Regions from separate parts of the Bacillus sp. 2175 genome, predicted to be linked through region 1. Evidence: riboswitches for the same ligand, from Rfam matches in the RefSeq annotation. Region 1 holds a riboswitch; each other region holds the start of a gene.
The links. A riboswitch is a leader RNA that binds a small molecule or an ion and turns the genes downstream of it on or off. The one in region 1 is predicted to bind S-adenosylmethionine.

Region 1 (3,637 bases):
TCTTCTTCGTCGTAGTTGTCTTAGGCCTTACAGCGAAAATATTTGGAATTAACATTTTCCAATTCTTTAAGATTTTAAAAGACGAGCTGATCTTAGCGTATTCTACAGCAAGCTCAGAAACAGTTTTACCAAAAATCATGGAGAAAATGGAGAAATTCGGTTGTCCGAAAGCAATTACATCTTTCGTTATTCCGACAGGTTATTCATTTAACTTAGATGGATCAACTTTATATCAAGCAATTGCGGCTATTTTCTTAGCGCAAATGTACGGTATTGATTTATCTATTACACAACAAATTACATTATTGCTTGTATTAATGGTTACATCAAAAGGTATCGCAGGTGTACCGGGCGTATCATTCGTTGTATTATTAGCGACACTTGGTACAGTAGGTATTCCACCTGAAGGCTTAGCGTTCATTGCTGGTATTGACCGTATTTTAGATATGGCTCGTACAGCAGTTAACGTTGTAGGAAACTCTTTAGCAGCTGTAGTTATGTCTAAGTGGGAAGGTCAATATGACGCTGAAAAAGGACAAGCTTATTTAAAAGAGATTTCTGAAAAGGGTCAAGCGGCTTAATTATAATATGAACAAGCTCTCACATAATATGTGGGAGCTTTTCTGTATATAGAAGAGGAGCAGACATAATGAAACGTAAATATGGTGACGGTTCTTCGTGGAAGAGGCTAATAGAAAAGAGTTATACGGTTAAGCAAGTGGAAGAGGGAATGCTCGGAATACTGGATATAAAAAAGGTGAGAGAGCCTAGTTGTAAAGAATATGATGGTGAAGAACTTTGTATTGCAGCGGATCAGTATACGTGGGTTCAATATTTTATAGAAGGGAAAAACTTTGCGATTACCGCTATGTTAGATGATCAGAAAAAATTAGTGCAATATTATATCGATGTGGCGAAAGAATATAAAATAGACGATCGTGGTTTACCGTATTTTGATGATTTATATTTAGATGTAGTATTATTACCTAGCGGTAAGGTGTATGTATTAGATGAAGAGGAGCTAGAGGATGCTTATAAAAGTGTCGATGTCACGAAGGAAGAGTATGAGTTAGCTTGGTACACTACGAAATGGATATTAGCAGCAATAAAAAATAATGAATTTTATTGGATTTCAATGTTGAAAGAAGAAATAGAAAAGTTAAAATGATTGTTGTATTCGAATTTTTGTATAATTACCAAAAAAATCTATACAAAAAATAATTGACTTTTGTTTTGTAAGCGAGTAAAGTTAGGAAAGAAATTATTATTAAAAAATAAATATGAAACCTTCTTATAAAGAGAGGCGGAGGGACTGGCCCTACGATGCCTCGGCAGCGGACTCGATTTCAGAGTGCTGTGCCAAATCCAGCAAGCGTGTGCTTGAAAGATGAGAAGAGTGTTTCTTATAGATGTATAAGACCTCTTCTCATCGGAAGAGGTCTTTTGTTATTCATTAGAAAAAGGTTGAAACTAGGGAGAGATGATACTTTGAAAGAAACGAGAGGAAATGGTTTAGCTTTATTACCACTTGGGATATTTTTGGCGCTATTTATTGGTTCTGGAATTATTACAGGTGATTTCTATAAATTGCCGATACTTGTAGCGATCTCAATTGCTGTAGGAGTCGCTTTAATGATGAATCGTAAAGAAAGTTTTAATGTGAAAGTAGAGCGGTTCGCTAAAGGTGCAGGAAATCCGGATATTATGATTATGGTATTAATTTTTGTGCTTGCAGGTGCATTTTCTGAAACTGCTAAAGGAATGGGCGGAGTAGACTCAACTGTTAATTTAGCATTAACTATTTTACCGCCAGGATTTATCGTAGCTGGAATCTTTGTTATTGGTGCATTTATTTCATTAGCGATGGGAACTTCAATGGGAACAATTGCAGCATTAGCGCCGATTGCTGTAGGTATTAGTGGTCAAACTGATATCTCAATTGCGCTTGCAATGGCTACTGTTGTTGGCGGAGCGATGTTTGGTGATAATTTATCATTTATTTCAGATACAACAATCGCAGCTGTTCGTTCACAAGGAACAGAAATGAAAGATAAGTTTAAAACGAACTTTTTAATTGTGTTACCAGCGGCTATTATTACAATTGTACTATTAGTAATAGTTACTTCAGGGAGTGACACGCAGATTAAAGCACATAGCTTTGATTGGATAAAGATTTTACCGTACGCAGGAGTACTAATTACAGCGCTACTTGGCTGGAATGTACTTATTGTATTAACTGGTGGAACTGTACTATCTGGTGTTATCGGTCTTATAGATGGAAGTTACACGTTAGAAAGTTTCTTTAAAAGTGTAACGACTGGAATGGGCGGTATGATGGAGTTAGTATTACTTGCTATATTAATTGGCGGTATGGTTGAATTAATCCAATATAATGGTGGTATTCAATATTTAATGAATGTATTAACACGTAATATTCGTTCGAAAAAAGGAGCGGAATTTGGTATTGCTGGTTTAGTGAGTATGACGAATATGTGTACAGCGAATAATACGATTTCAATTATTTTTACAGGCCCGCTTGCAAAAAATATTGCAGATCAATATGAAATAGACCCTCGTAAATCAGCGAGTGTATTAGATCTTTTCTCATGTTGTGTGCAAGGATTAATTCCGTACGGTGCCCAAATGTTAACGGCAGCAGGATTTGCAGCGTTATCTCCAGTTGAATTGTTACCGTATGCGTTTTATCCAATTTTAGTTGGAGTATGTGGGATTGTTTCTATTTTAATTGGGTTTCCAAGGTTTTCGAAAGTAGCTAAGAAAAAAGAGTATCATAAAACTGCTTAATTTAATATGAATGTTAGTAATTAAAAAAAGTGCAGAGAATAGACTCTGCACTTTTTTTTTGCGTAAAGGGCTGAATATGACTCGGTCTTAAGTCTGAGTTAAAAACGGTTCTTAAGCTCGTTATGGAAAGATGAAAAAATAGTTAAGATAAGAGTATCAAATCGAAGGGAGGCAAGCACAAGATGAAACAATTTCTAGCGTTTATCGCAGCCGGTATTTTGGCTTTAATTGCTCTTGGTAGTCTTGCTGGTATTGTAGGATTCGCAATCGGAGCAGGAGTTGTATATTGGAGCTATAAATCATTTGTGCGAGCTAAATCATTTTTTGGAAAGTTAGCTTGGGGTATTGTTGGTTTAATCGGTTTATCCATTGCACTTTCTCATTCGCCAGCATTAATCGGTATCGCTGCTTTAGTGGTTTTATACTACGGATACCGTGAGTGGAAAAAAGAAAAAGATGTAGTTGTTGAATCTGCTCCAGAAAGTTCTAAATCATATAGCAACTTTGAAGATGAGTGGAACAAATTAATGAAAAACTAAAACAATAAATCAAATTATAATTAAAGTAGAAGAGAGGAAGATTTATAATGAAACAATCTTTATTCGGACGTGTACGCGATGCAATTTTAGCTGATTTTCATAACGTGTTAGATGAGAAGGAAAGAAAAAATCCAATTGCGATGTTAAACCAATATTTACGTGATAGTGAGCGTGAAATAACAAAAATTGAGAAGTTAATTGAGCGTCATAAAACATTAAAATCTAACTTTGCTCGTGAGCTTGAGCAAGCACGTTATTTCGTTAATAAAAGATCAAAGCAAGCTATCATTGCT
Region 2 (3,637 bases), 1.3 Mb from region 1:
ATGCTCACCTGAAAATAATGTGTACGGAAGAAAAGTTCCCGCAATTCCTAATAAAATACCACCGATAATTCCGAGTGTCAGTTTGTATTCCCTAAAAGGGTGAATTAACTTCTCTAATGTGAATTCTAACTTGAAATAAAAGAAACCAACTATAGCACCGATACTAGCAAGTGGAAGAAATGCGATCCATTCATTGAATGAAAGTGCACCTTCCCCGAAATCAACAATAAAGGATCCACGATTATCGAGTTTACTCAGTAGTAAATAAACAGAAAAACCTGCGAAAGTAGTAGCTAAGTATACAATCGCCTTTTTTCCTTTAGAAAAAGCAGCAATTTGTTCCCCCTCATTTTCATTTGGTGCTAAATAACCGAATAATGGTGCGTTAAAAATGACACTTAAAGTAGCTCCAATTCCGATCTCGGTTAGCTCATTCATACTCTTTAAGGCAAATTTAAAGCGATCCCCTACCCATGTGCACAGTCCGCCTATAATTCCAACTAGTGCGGCTTCTGGACCAAGACTAGCACCGAAAATTAAAACAATAATCGCTGTTAAAGTAGCCTGATGGACAAAGCGATATTCGATTCGACCAGTTTTTTTATATTCAGCCATCACTTCAGGCATAAGGCGTGGGTATGTACCGAAATGTTTTTGTGATAGACCAACAAGGACCCCGCCAATTATTGTTACGCAAAGGGTGTAATAAGAGGGAAAAGAGAGAACTTCAGGCAAGTATCCCCAAATAAAGTGGATTCCAATATTTATTGTGACTAAAAATAACCAGACTGTAGCTCCTACTATAGATCCTAGAAGAATGCCATATAGAGCAAGTATGTACTGCATATCTTTTTTATTTGTCATGTTATACCTCCGTTATGTAAATCTTAGTAGGTAAAAAAGTGAAATATACTAGTGAAAAATGGATTGAATATATATAGTATCTTTTTGAGGAGATGGCCTATTCAACATATAGGTTAACTTTAGGGGAATTTGAATTTATAGGTTAAATTACTTATTTAATTTTATAGACTGATTTGAGGTTTTTAAAGGTCTTTTTTGAAATAGACTAGAATATATTTCTTTTGTTGCTTTATATGAAACTGTTAACATTTATTTTAGAACATTCAGAAAAACCGTTTGACATTAGGAAATTATTGCTATAAAATCAACGGTAATTGCATAGTCTTATCAAGAAAAGGTGGAGGGACAGGCCCGATGAAACCTTGGCAACAGCCGTATAACGGAATTGTGCCAAATCCTGCAGGTAGTAATCCTGAGAGATAAGAAAGAGCCTTTAGAGCGTGTTTTCAAACTGCTCCTTTCTTGTTTTCAGGAAAGGGGCAGTTTTTTATTTTGTATAAAAGAAAGGAGAATGAGAGATGGGAGAATCATGGGGAAAAGGAACAATTTGTGTGCAAGGTGGCTATACGCCAAAAAATGGTGAACCACGTGTTTTACCACTTTATCAAAGTACAACATATAAATACGATACTTCAGATGATTTAGCAGCCCTATTTAACTTAGAGGCAGAAGGATATATTTATACACGTATTGGAAACCCTACTCTAGCCGCATTTGAGCAGAAGTTATCAGATTTAGAAGGCGGTGTAGGAGCTGTTGCAACGGCTTCTGGGCAAGCAGCTATTATGCTCGCAGTTTTAAATATTTGTAGTAGTGGGGATCATTTACTTTGTTCTTCAACGGTTTACGGGGGAACGTTTAATTTATTTGGAGTGAGTTTGCGTAAACTGGGCATTGATGTTACGTTCTTTAATCCAAATTTAACGGCAGATGAAATTACGGCGCTTGCTAATGACAAGACGAAACTTATCTATGCAGAATCGTTAGGAAATCCAGCGATGAATGTTTTAAATTTTAAAGAATTTTCAGCTGCTGCTAAAGAATTAGAGGTACCTTTTATCGTTGATAATACATTAGCAACTCCTTATTTATGCCAGGCGTTTGAACATGGGGCAAATATTATTGTTCATTCTACGACGAAGTATATCGATGGGCATGCGAGCTCCTTAGGCGGTATTGTAATTGACGGTGGAAACTTTGATTGGACAAATGGAAAGTATCCTGAACTTGTTGAACCAGATCCAAGTTATCACGGTGTAAGTTACGTTCAAAACTTTGGTGCAGCAGCGTATATTGTGAAAGCACGTGTTCAGCTATTAAGAGATTATGGAAATTGTATGAGCCCATTCAATGCATATATTAGCAATATTGGCTTAGAAACATTGCATTTACGAATGGAACGTCATAGTGAAAATGCTCTTGCAGTTGCTAAGTGGCTTGCTAATCATGAACGTATTGAATGGGTGAATTATCCGGGCTTAGATAGTAATGAAAATTACTCATTGGCACAACAGTACTTGAAAAAAGGTGCTAGTGGTGTTTTAACTTTCGGTATTAAAGGCGGATTAGAAGCAGCAAAAGAATTTATCGCAAATGTAAAACTAGCAACTCTTGTAACACACGTAGCTGATGCACGAACTTGCGTTATACATCCTGCTAGTACGACGCATAGACAATTAAATGCTGAAGATCAGCGTTTAGCTGGTGTTACATCTGATTTAATTCGTTTATCAGTTGGTATAGAAGATGTTTCTGATATTATTGCAGATTTGGAAGCAGCTCTAGTTGGGGGCAAAACACATGCCGATCATAATTGATAAAGATTTACCGGCTCGCAAAGTGTTACAAAAAGAAAATATTTTTGTAATGACGAAGGAGCGAGCGGAAACACAAGATATACGCGCTTTGAAAATTGCTATATTAAATTTAATGCCAACGAAGCAAGACACAGAGGCACAATTACTTCGCTTAATTGGAAACACACCGTTACAATTAGATGTTCATTTGCTTCATATGGAATCACATCTATCTCGTAATGTAACGCAAGAACATTTAACAAGCTTTTATAAAACGTTTCGTGATATTGAAAATGAAAAGTTTGATGGGCTCATTATTACAGGAGCGCCAGTGGAGACCCTTGCTTTTGAAGAGGTAGATTATTGGGAAGAGCTTAAACATATTATGGAGTATTCAAAAACGAATGTAACATCTACGCTCCATATTTGCTGGGGAGCACAGGCTGGCTTGTACTATCATTATGGTGTTCCAAAGTATCCCCTTAAGGAAAAAATGTTCGGTGTATTTGAACATGAAGTTTGCGAGCAACATGTGAAATTGTTACAAGGATTTGATGAATTGTTTTTTGCTCCGCATTCTCGTCATACAGAAGTACGAGAGAATGATATTAGAGGAGTGAAAGACTTAACATTGTTAGCAAACTCTGAAGAAGCAGGTGTTCACCTTGTTATTGGGCCAGAAGGAAAGCAAGTGTTTGCCCTTGGACATAGCGAATATAGTTGTGAGACGTTAAAACAAGAATACGAACGAGATCGTGACAAGGGATTAAATATTGATGTGCCAAAAAACTATTTTAAACATAATAATCCAGATGAAAAGCCGCTTGTTAGGTGGAGGAGTCATGGTAATTTATTGTTTTCTAATTGGTTGAATTATTACGTGTATCAAGAAACCCCTTATATATTGTAAAGAAGGATTGTGTAACACGTGGCAACGTTTTCCTTGTAAAGATTAACCTTTATTTTTCCGAATGTTC
Region 3 (3,637 bases), 830 kb from region 1:
TGGAATGAGTTTAATTCAATATCTCCATCAGCTAACGCTTTATTTGGCGTTGTGTAATCAGAGAACTCGACCAGTTTAATCTTAATCCCTTCTTTTTCAGCTTTTTTCTTCAAAATTTCCCAAGCGTCTCCATCCGTTCCAGTTACACCGACGCGAACTACTTTTTCTTTCGCTCCTGCACCCGTGTCTCCACTTGAGCAGCCGCTTAATGCTGAGACTCCTACAATCGCTGATAATGCAAATGCTAAAATTTTCTTCATTTTCTTTTCCTCTCTTCCTTTTTATGATCTGCGTAACAAGACTTTCGCAAAGTAGTTTCCTAAATTTTGAGCTATCTGTACGAGAATGATAAGTAACACGACCGTTACGAACATAACTGATGTATCAAAACGTTGATAACCATATGTCATTGCCAAGTCACCAAGACCGCCACCACCGACAAGCCCAGCAACTGCAGAGAATTCAATTAAACCAACTGTCATAAATGTGACACCTAAGATTAATGGTGCTAACGCTTCTGGTACAAGGATTTCAAAAACAATTCTAATTGGTGAGGCGCCCATTGCTTGCGCTGCTTCAATTACTCCTTTCGGAACGGAAACAAGGTTTGTTTCAACCATTCTAGCAATACCAATTGATGCGACTAACGTCATCGGGAAAATTGCCGCTGCTGTTCCAATCGTCGTTCCGATAACACTTCTTGTTAGTGGACTTAAGGCTACTAAAAAGATAATGAATGGTACCGGACGAATTGTATTAATTATGATGTTAAGAATAGAAAAGACCCATTTATTTTCTAAAAAGTTTCCTTTTCTCGTTACATATAAAAGTAAACCTAGAGGTATACCCAGAATTGTAGCGAATATAAGGGTTACAATTACCATTAAGAGGGTATCCCCCGTCGCATCTAGTATGCGCGGCCAAAATATACTCCAATCAACTCGCATGAGCTTCTACCTCCTTCAGCTGCACTTGCAGTCTTAGATGTTGTAATGCTTTTTGAATTTCCCTCTGCTCACCTTGCAACTCTACAAGAAGATTTCCAAATAGCACATTTTGAAGTTCAATAATATTTCCGTACAGTACATTTACATCGACGTTATAGTTTTTTGCGATATATGATAGTACCGGCTGTCCTGTCTCCTCACCAGTAAATGTTAGACGATAAATTTGACCACCATTTTGAATTTTCGCTAGAACACTTTCCGGTAAATGATCATTAATGACAGAACGTACAAAGTTTTGAGTCGTCTTTGTTTTTGGTTGCGTGAAAACATCAAACAGTTTTCCTTCTTCAATAACTTTCCCCTTCTCCATTACAGCTACACGGTGACAAATTTCTTTCACAACATGCATTTCATGTGTAATAAGAAGAATTGTTAAATTGTATTCTCGATTTACTTTCTTTAATAAGTTTAGAATTTCTGTCGTCGTTTCTGGATCTAAGGCTGATGTTGCCTCATCACATATAAGAATATCTGGCGATGTCGCAAGTGCTCTAGCAATGCCCACACGCTGCTTTTGCCCACCTGATAGCTGCTCTGGATAATAGTTTGCTTTATCTTCTAACCCTACAAACTTCAGCAGTTCATTTACTCTTTCTTTTATCTCATTCTTTGGTACTTTCGCTAACTTTAATGGATAAGCAATATTTCCAAATACTGTTCTTGAATTAAATAAATTAAAACTTTGAAAAATCATTCCGATTCTTTGTCTTAGTTTACGCAATTCTTTCGTCGATAATGATGTAATATCTTTATCATCTATTGAAATCGTTCCTGCCGTCGGTCTCTCTAACATATTTACTAAGCGTAATAACGTACTCTTTCCAGCGCCACTAAAACCGATAATGCCAAAAATTTCGCCTTTCTCAACTGATAATGTTACATCCTCCACCGCATGAACAGATTGGCCAGCTGATTCATACACTTTACTTACATTGGTAAAAGAAATCATTTTTTTCCCTCCTATATGCTGTAAAAACTTGAAGCAGAGCTTTCGAGGTAAAATAAAAAGTGCCCTCCTTCTTATCAACCATAAAGATAAGAAGGAGAGCACTTATATGTACTCGTTCACATCTTCTCATCTTCCAAGCCTTTATATGGCTTGCTGGAGTTAGCACGGTATTAAAAAAACCCGTTGCTGAGGTATCGTAGGGCCAGTCCCTCCACCTCTCTGGATAAGAATGTATCGATTTAATTGTCGTTTAATTAATTCTCATTATAGAACTCAGAATAATAAGAGTCAATACATTTTTTAGAAAAATATTAATTATTCCTTTATTAAAATTTTCAGATGAATATTCATCTGAAAATTAGTAACTTTCAAGGTTATTTAAAATTCTTCTTCCTCATATTTTTAAACAGGAGAATCCTCTCTACGAATTGAATAAATTTATTTGAATATGAAACTCGGAGGAAGATAAATATATGAAAACAGCTCTTTTACTCGTCGATATTCAAAACGATTATTTTCCAAATGGAAAGATGGAATTGCGTAATCCAGTAGAAGCAAGCGAATATGCTAATCAGTTATTACAACAATTTAGAACAAACAGCGAACCTATTTTTCATATCCAACACGTAGCTATAAAAGATGACGCTACTTTTTTCCTACCTAATACAGAAGGTGTACATATTCATGAAAGCGTACGTCCACTTAGAGAAGAAACAGTTATAGTCAAACATTATCCAAATAGCTTCCGAGAAACTAATCTTCTAGAGCAATTAAAACGTTTAAATATTGAACATGTCGTTGTATGCGGGATGATGACTCATATGTGTATCGATGCAACAGTAAGGGCTACATTCGATTTTGGCTTTCAATGTACCGTTATACATGACGCTTGTGCTACAAAAGACCTTTCTTTTAAGAACGCTACTATACCAGCTGTTTATATTCACAATACAATTTTAGCTAGTTTAAATGGCGTATATGCAAATGTAATAAGCACGCAAGAATTTTTAGCTACATAAAAAAACACTCCTTTCAGTGAGCAAAACTGAAAGGAGTGTTCCTTGTCGAACCATAGATTTTCTTTCAAATTGTATTATACAGGAAATTCTCAAAATGAATACTAAAAAATATGACTAATAAGTCAACTTTTCTCATCATTTTATTTCTGTTCACATGTTTATCACGCTATTAATAGGTTTTAGCTCATTCTCTTCGAACGACGGTAATATATGGGGTTTCAATTTTAAAAGGAGCTCTTCACATTCTGTGAAGAGCTCCTCTACTATTTCTTATAAAGTTTCAGAAGTAGTTTTTGCTTGCATGTGAAGTGCTAAGTAATCAGGTCCACCAGCTTTAGAGTCTGTACCAGACATGTTAAAGCCACCGAATGGTTGGTAACCTACGATTGCACCAGTACATCCACGGTTGAAGTATAAGTTACCAACGTGGAAGTCTTCGCGTGCTTTTTCAATATGGTCACGGTTGTTAGTAATAACAGCACCTGTTAAACCGTATTCCGTATTGTTTGCAATTGCAAGTGCATGATCGAAGTCTTTCGCTTTACAGAATGCTACTACCGGTCCGAAGATTTCTTCTTTCATTAAGCGAGCATCTTCTGCAACGTCAGCAACGATTGTTGGTTGGATGAACCAGCCTTTAGAATCGTCTCCTTCGCCACCTG
Region 4 (3,637 bases), 1.7 Mb from region 1:
TCCAAGAATTGTTCCAAGAAGAATCTTTGTAAATGGGATTAATAAAATAATTAAAATGATGAACGGTATAGAGCGGAATATATTTACGAATGCTCCAATCACCGTATTAATTGATTTGTTTTCCCATAAATTATCTTTTGCTGTCATGAAGAGTAACAATCCTAAAATTAGTCCTAAAACAAATGTCGCAAGGGCTGCGATTGCCGTCATATATAACGTTTCACCAGTTGCTTCTAACATTTGATTCCAATCAACATTTGCGAGTAACTTATCCATGTGCAATCACCTCCAGCTCTACTTGATCTTGATGAATTCCTTCTATTGCTTGCTGGATCGCTGTTTCCTCACCATTTAAATGAACAACTAAACTACCGTAAGAACCGTTATTCGTTTGTGCAATATTTCCTTGCAAAATGCTAACTTCTATATCACTGCGTTGCATTAATCGTTGAAGCACTGGTCTTTCTACAGCCTCACCGATAAACTGCAAACGAATTACTTTTCCATCTGGATATTTTTCAATTAAATTTTCAATTGTTTCATTTGTATCTTCAGAATCTGTTAACTGCTGTACAAATCGTTTCGTAATATCTTGCTTCGGATTACGGAATACATCAAGTACTGGACCTGTTTCTACAATCTTTCCTCTCTCCATTACCGCCACTCGGTTACAAATCTTTCGAATCACGTGCATTTCATGTGTAATGAGTACAATTGTTAAACCAAGACGCTTATTAATGTCTAATAGTAAATCTAAAATTTGATCTGTCGTTTCCGGATCAAGAGCTGACGTTGCTTCATCACATAAAAGCACTTGTGGATTGTTAGCTAATGCTCTTGCAATCCCGACGCGTTGCTTTTGTCCTCCACTCAGCTGAGATGGGTACGCGTCTCCTCTTCCTTCTAATCCAACAAGATGAATTAATTCATCAACACGTTTTCTTCTCTTCGCTTTATCAACACCTGCAATTTCAAGTGGAAACTCAATATTTTCACGTACAGTTCGTGACCAAAGTAAGTTGAAGTGTTGAAAAATCATTCCGATTTCTTGTCTTGCCTTACGAAGTTCACTTCCTGTAATTGCTGATATAACACGATTCGCAATTGTAATTTGGCCAGAAGTCGGTTTCTCTAACTGATTAAACAATCTGATTAACGAACTTTTTCCAGCGCCGCTATATCCAATAACACCAAATATTTCGCCTTTTTCTATTTTTAAATTGGCGTTATCTACAGCAGTGACATCACCGCTTTTCGCCTTATATATTTTCTTTACGTTCTCTAATAGAATCATGATGTTCACCCCTTTTTTGTTTGGATCGACTCCGCAATTTTTTATTTTTAATGCGTGTAGTCCAATGTTATCATTACTTTTATTATTTGAATGTCCTCCACATTCAAACAATAAAAAAACCTTTCTGCTTTAGAGAAGCAGAAAGGTTTATATGCGTATATAACAACATTATCCCTCTCTCTCATCTCTCAAAGCATTCGCTTTGCAGGAATTGGCACCATTTCAACATAAGTTGACGGTTGCCGGGCTTCACAGGGCACAGTCCCTCCACCTCTCTTGATAAGAGAAATCAGATTCAATTTTCGTCTGATTTGAAATTTATGAAATTGTCTATATTTTATGACTTGAATTGTATCAATATACACTCACCATGTCAACAGAAATTTTCGCAAAAAATGAAACTTCAGAATTTTAAGCACCTACTGACATCGGTTTACATATATGAAACATCGATTCCACTAATAACATCGTTCGGTACGTTCCTGAATATTGTACACGTCCATCGTTCATTAACATTTGCAATCGTACATTTCCATTCACCAATTGTTCTATATCCTTTTCATCTAAGCAAATGATTTGTTCCGTTCCTCTTTCCTCATGTACCAGCTCTATATAATCTCTTGAAATTTGTAACGAACAACTTTCATCTCCAAAGCGAAAATTAACAGTTTTTTCTTCTTGTCTTAAAAGCGGTTCTAAATGATATTGACCATTAGCGTAATTTACAAATGATTGAAGCAAAGAATATAATCTCACCCTAAATCACATCCTTCATATCACTTTCTATTACATACCATTCCCTCTCACTAAAGAGCAATCCTGTTATTTTCGCTCGACAAATACTGTATCCACCCTGCATCTCGACATATTTCCCAAGAAATATGTCGAGGCGGCAAAAATTTTGCCGCCTACTTTAATTCCGTATATAAATATTCAACCGAATGAAATGCGTATATCTTCTTCATCAGTGTCCCATTTTCAAAAACAAGTAAACAAGGTACACTTTCAATCCCATACTCTTTCGCTAAATACGGAGCATAATTTAAATCTAACATCCCAATTTTGAGGCCTTCAATTGTCATCTCAACAACTGTTAACATCTTTTTTGCTAATTGGCATGTTCCACACATTGGAGTATATACATATAATACTGTTTTTTCTTCGTTCTCTATTAGGGCTGTAGCTTCGGCTCCTGTCCAATCAATCACTTCTATCATTCCTTACCGTAAATATTCTGTATAAACGTCAATGTCGGCTCCCCATAATACATTTGCTAAGTGTGTAGATGGCGCAGTTGCCACTTCTCGGTACGAGCGATCAATATAGATATGCTCGGCTTGCGGAAATTCTTTTCGAAATTGTTTCCTTAACTTTTCTCCAGCATCATCAGCATCCACTAGCACATACACTTCCTTATCAAAAAACTGATCAACGAGCTCATCCATTTTCGACAAACCAATTGTACCATTTGTACAAACAATTTCCACCGGTTCACGAATAATAGATTCAATCTTTCTTCTATCTGATGTACCTTCTACAATAATGACTTTTTCTACATAAATCATATGTCATCACCCGATCACCATATACTATATAACCTTGAACTTAGTATATAGTATATTCGTTATTTTCATGTTGTTTCCTGTTTATTTTTGCAAAAGAAAAGCGGAAGCGGCTCGTTTAGAACAGGAGGGCATTGGAACTCCTGAACTAGAGGCGCCTTTTGCCTCAAGTGAAGGAGTGAAATGACCGACTGTTCTAGCCGCTGGAGCTAGACAACGAAAAGCGGAACCGACTGTTTAGCCCTGTTGGCTAAGGTTCTTTCGTACAGAAGACGCTTTTTGTCTTCTCGTACGGAAGGTTCTTAGACATGAAGGGCTAGGAGGTGGAGCTGGACAATGAAAAGCGCAAGCGGCTCGTTTAGATTGTGAAGACTTATGAAACCTTACCACAAAACAGTTTTTCTCATAATAGCTTATTTATTTACATATAACTTGAATTTCATTATTTCACACAAAATAAAAAAGGACAGCACAAAGGCTGTCCTTTAGTCGACTACAATTAGTCTTGGTTTGTCATTTCTGCATATTTTTCTGCAGTTAATAACTTCTCAACTTGGCTTGCATCAGAAAGTTCAACTTTAACCATCCATGCACCCTCGTATGGAGATTCGTTAACAAGTTCTGGTTGGTCACTTAATTCTTCGTTTACTGCTACAACTTTACCGCTTACAGGTGCGTATAACTCAGAAACTGTTTTAACAGATTCTACGCTTCCGAATGGCTCGTCAGCTTCGATTGTTGCACCTACTTCAGGAAGTTCAACGAATACGATATCGCCTAG

Region 2: it holds a riboswitch for S-adenosylmethionine, as region 1 does, so the genes downstream of both, ACXKY9_RS26985 (bifunctional O-acetylhomoserine aminocarboxypropyltransferase/cysteine synthase) here and ACXKY9_RS06615 (Na+/H+ antiporter NhaC family protein) in region 1, are expected to answer to the same signal.
Region 3: it holds a riboswitch for S-adenosylmethionine, as region 1 does, so the genes downstream of both, ACXKY9_RS02175 (methionine ABC transporter ATP-binding protein) here and ACXKY9_RS06615 (Na+/H+ antiporter NhaC family protein) in region 1, are expected to answer to the same signal.
Region 4: it holds a riboswitch for S-adenosylmethionine, as region 1 does, so the genes downstream of both, ACXKY9_RS24770 (methionine ABC transporter ATP-binding protein) here and ACXKY9_RS06615 (Na+/H+ antiporter NhaC family protein) in region 1, are expected to answer to the same signal.

The regions. Positions count from the first base shown of each region.
Region 1 covers NZ_CM173819.1:1,212,670-1,216,306, forward strand. The annotation lists gene gltP (glutamate/aspartate:proton symporter GltP) at 1-581, shown strand, start outside; gene ACXKY9_RS06610 (ribonuclease FAU-1 family protein) at 650-1,168, shown strand; SAM riboswitch class I at 1,289-1,394, shown strand; gene ACXKY9_RS06615 (Na+/H+ antiporter NhaC family protein) at 1,489-2,805, shown strand; gene ACXKY9_RS06620 (lmo0954 family membrane protein) at 2,988-3,344, shown strand; gene ACXKY9_RS06625 (PspA/IM30 family protein) at 3,392-3,637, shown strand, end outside.
Region 2 covers NZ_CM173819.1:5,171,509-5,175,145, reverse strand. The annotation lists gene ACXKY9_RS26990 (chloride channel protein) at 1-864, opposite strand, end outside; SAM riboswitch class I at 1,186-1,290, shown strand; gene ACXKY9_RS26985 (bifunctional O-acetylhomoserine aminocarboxypropyltransferase/cysteine synthase) at 1,383-2,681, shown strand; gene metA (homoserine O-acetyltransferase MetA) at 2,665-3,570, shown strand.
Region 3 covers NZ_CM173819.1:384,937-388,573, reverse strand. The annotation lists gene ACXKY9_RS02185 (MetQ/NlpA family ABC transporter substrate-binding protein) at 1-260, opposite strand, end outside; gene ACXKY9_RS02180 (methionine ABC transporter permease) at 282-947, opposite strand; gene ACXKY9_RS02175 (methionine ABC transporter ATP-binding protein) at 937-1,956, opposite strand; SAM riboswitch class I at 2,080-2,186, opposite strand; partial or broken gene ACXKY9_RS02170 (cysteine hydrolase family protein) at 2,430-2,995, shown strand; gene pruA (L-glutamate gamma-semialdehyde dehydrogenase) at 3,246-3,637, opposite strand, start outside.
Region 4 covers NZ_CM173819.1:4,737,967-4,741,603, forward strand. The annotation lists gene ACXKY9_RS24765 (methionine ABC transporter permease) at 1-276, opposite strand, end outside; gene ACXKY9_RS24770 (methionine ABC transporter ATP-binding protein) at 269-1,294, opposite strand; SAM riboswitch class I at 1,473-1,580, opposite strand; gene ACXKY9_RS24775 (hypothetical protein) at 1,706-2,050, opposite strand; gene ACXKY9_RS24780 (thioredoxin family protein) at 2,203-2,511, opposite strand; gene ACXKY9_RS24785 (toprim domain-containing protein) at 2,515-2,859, opposite strand; gene gcvH (glycine cleavage system protein GcvH) at 3,356-3,637, opposite strand, start outside.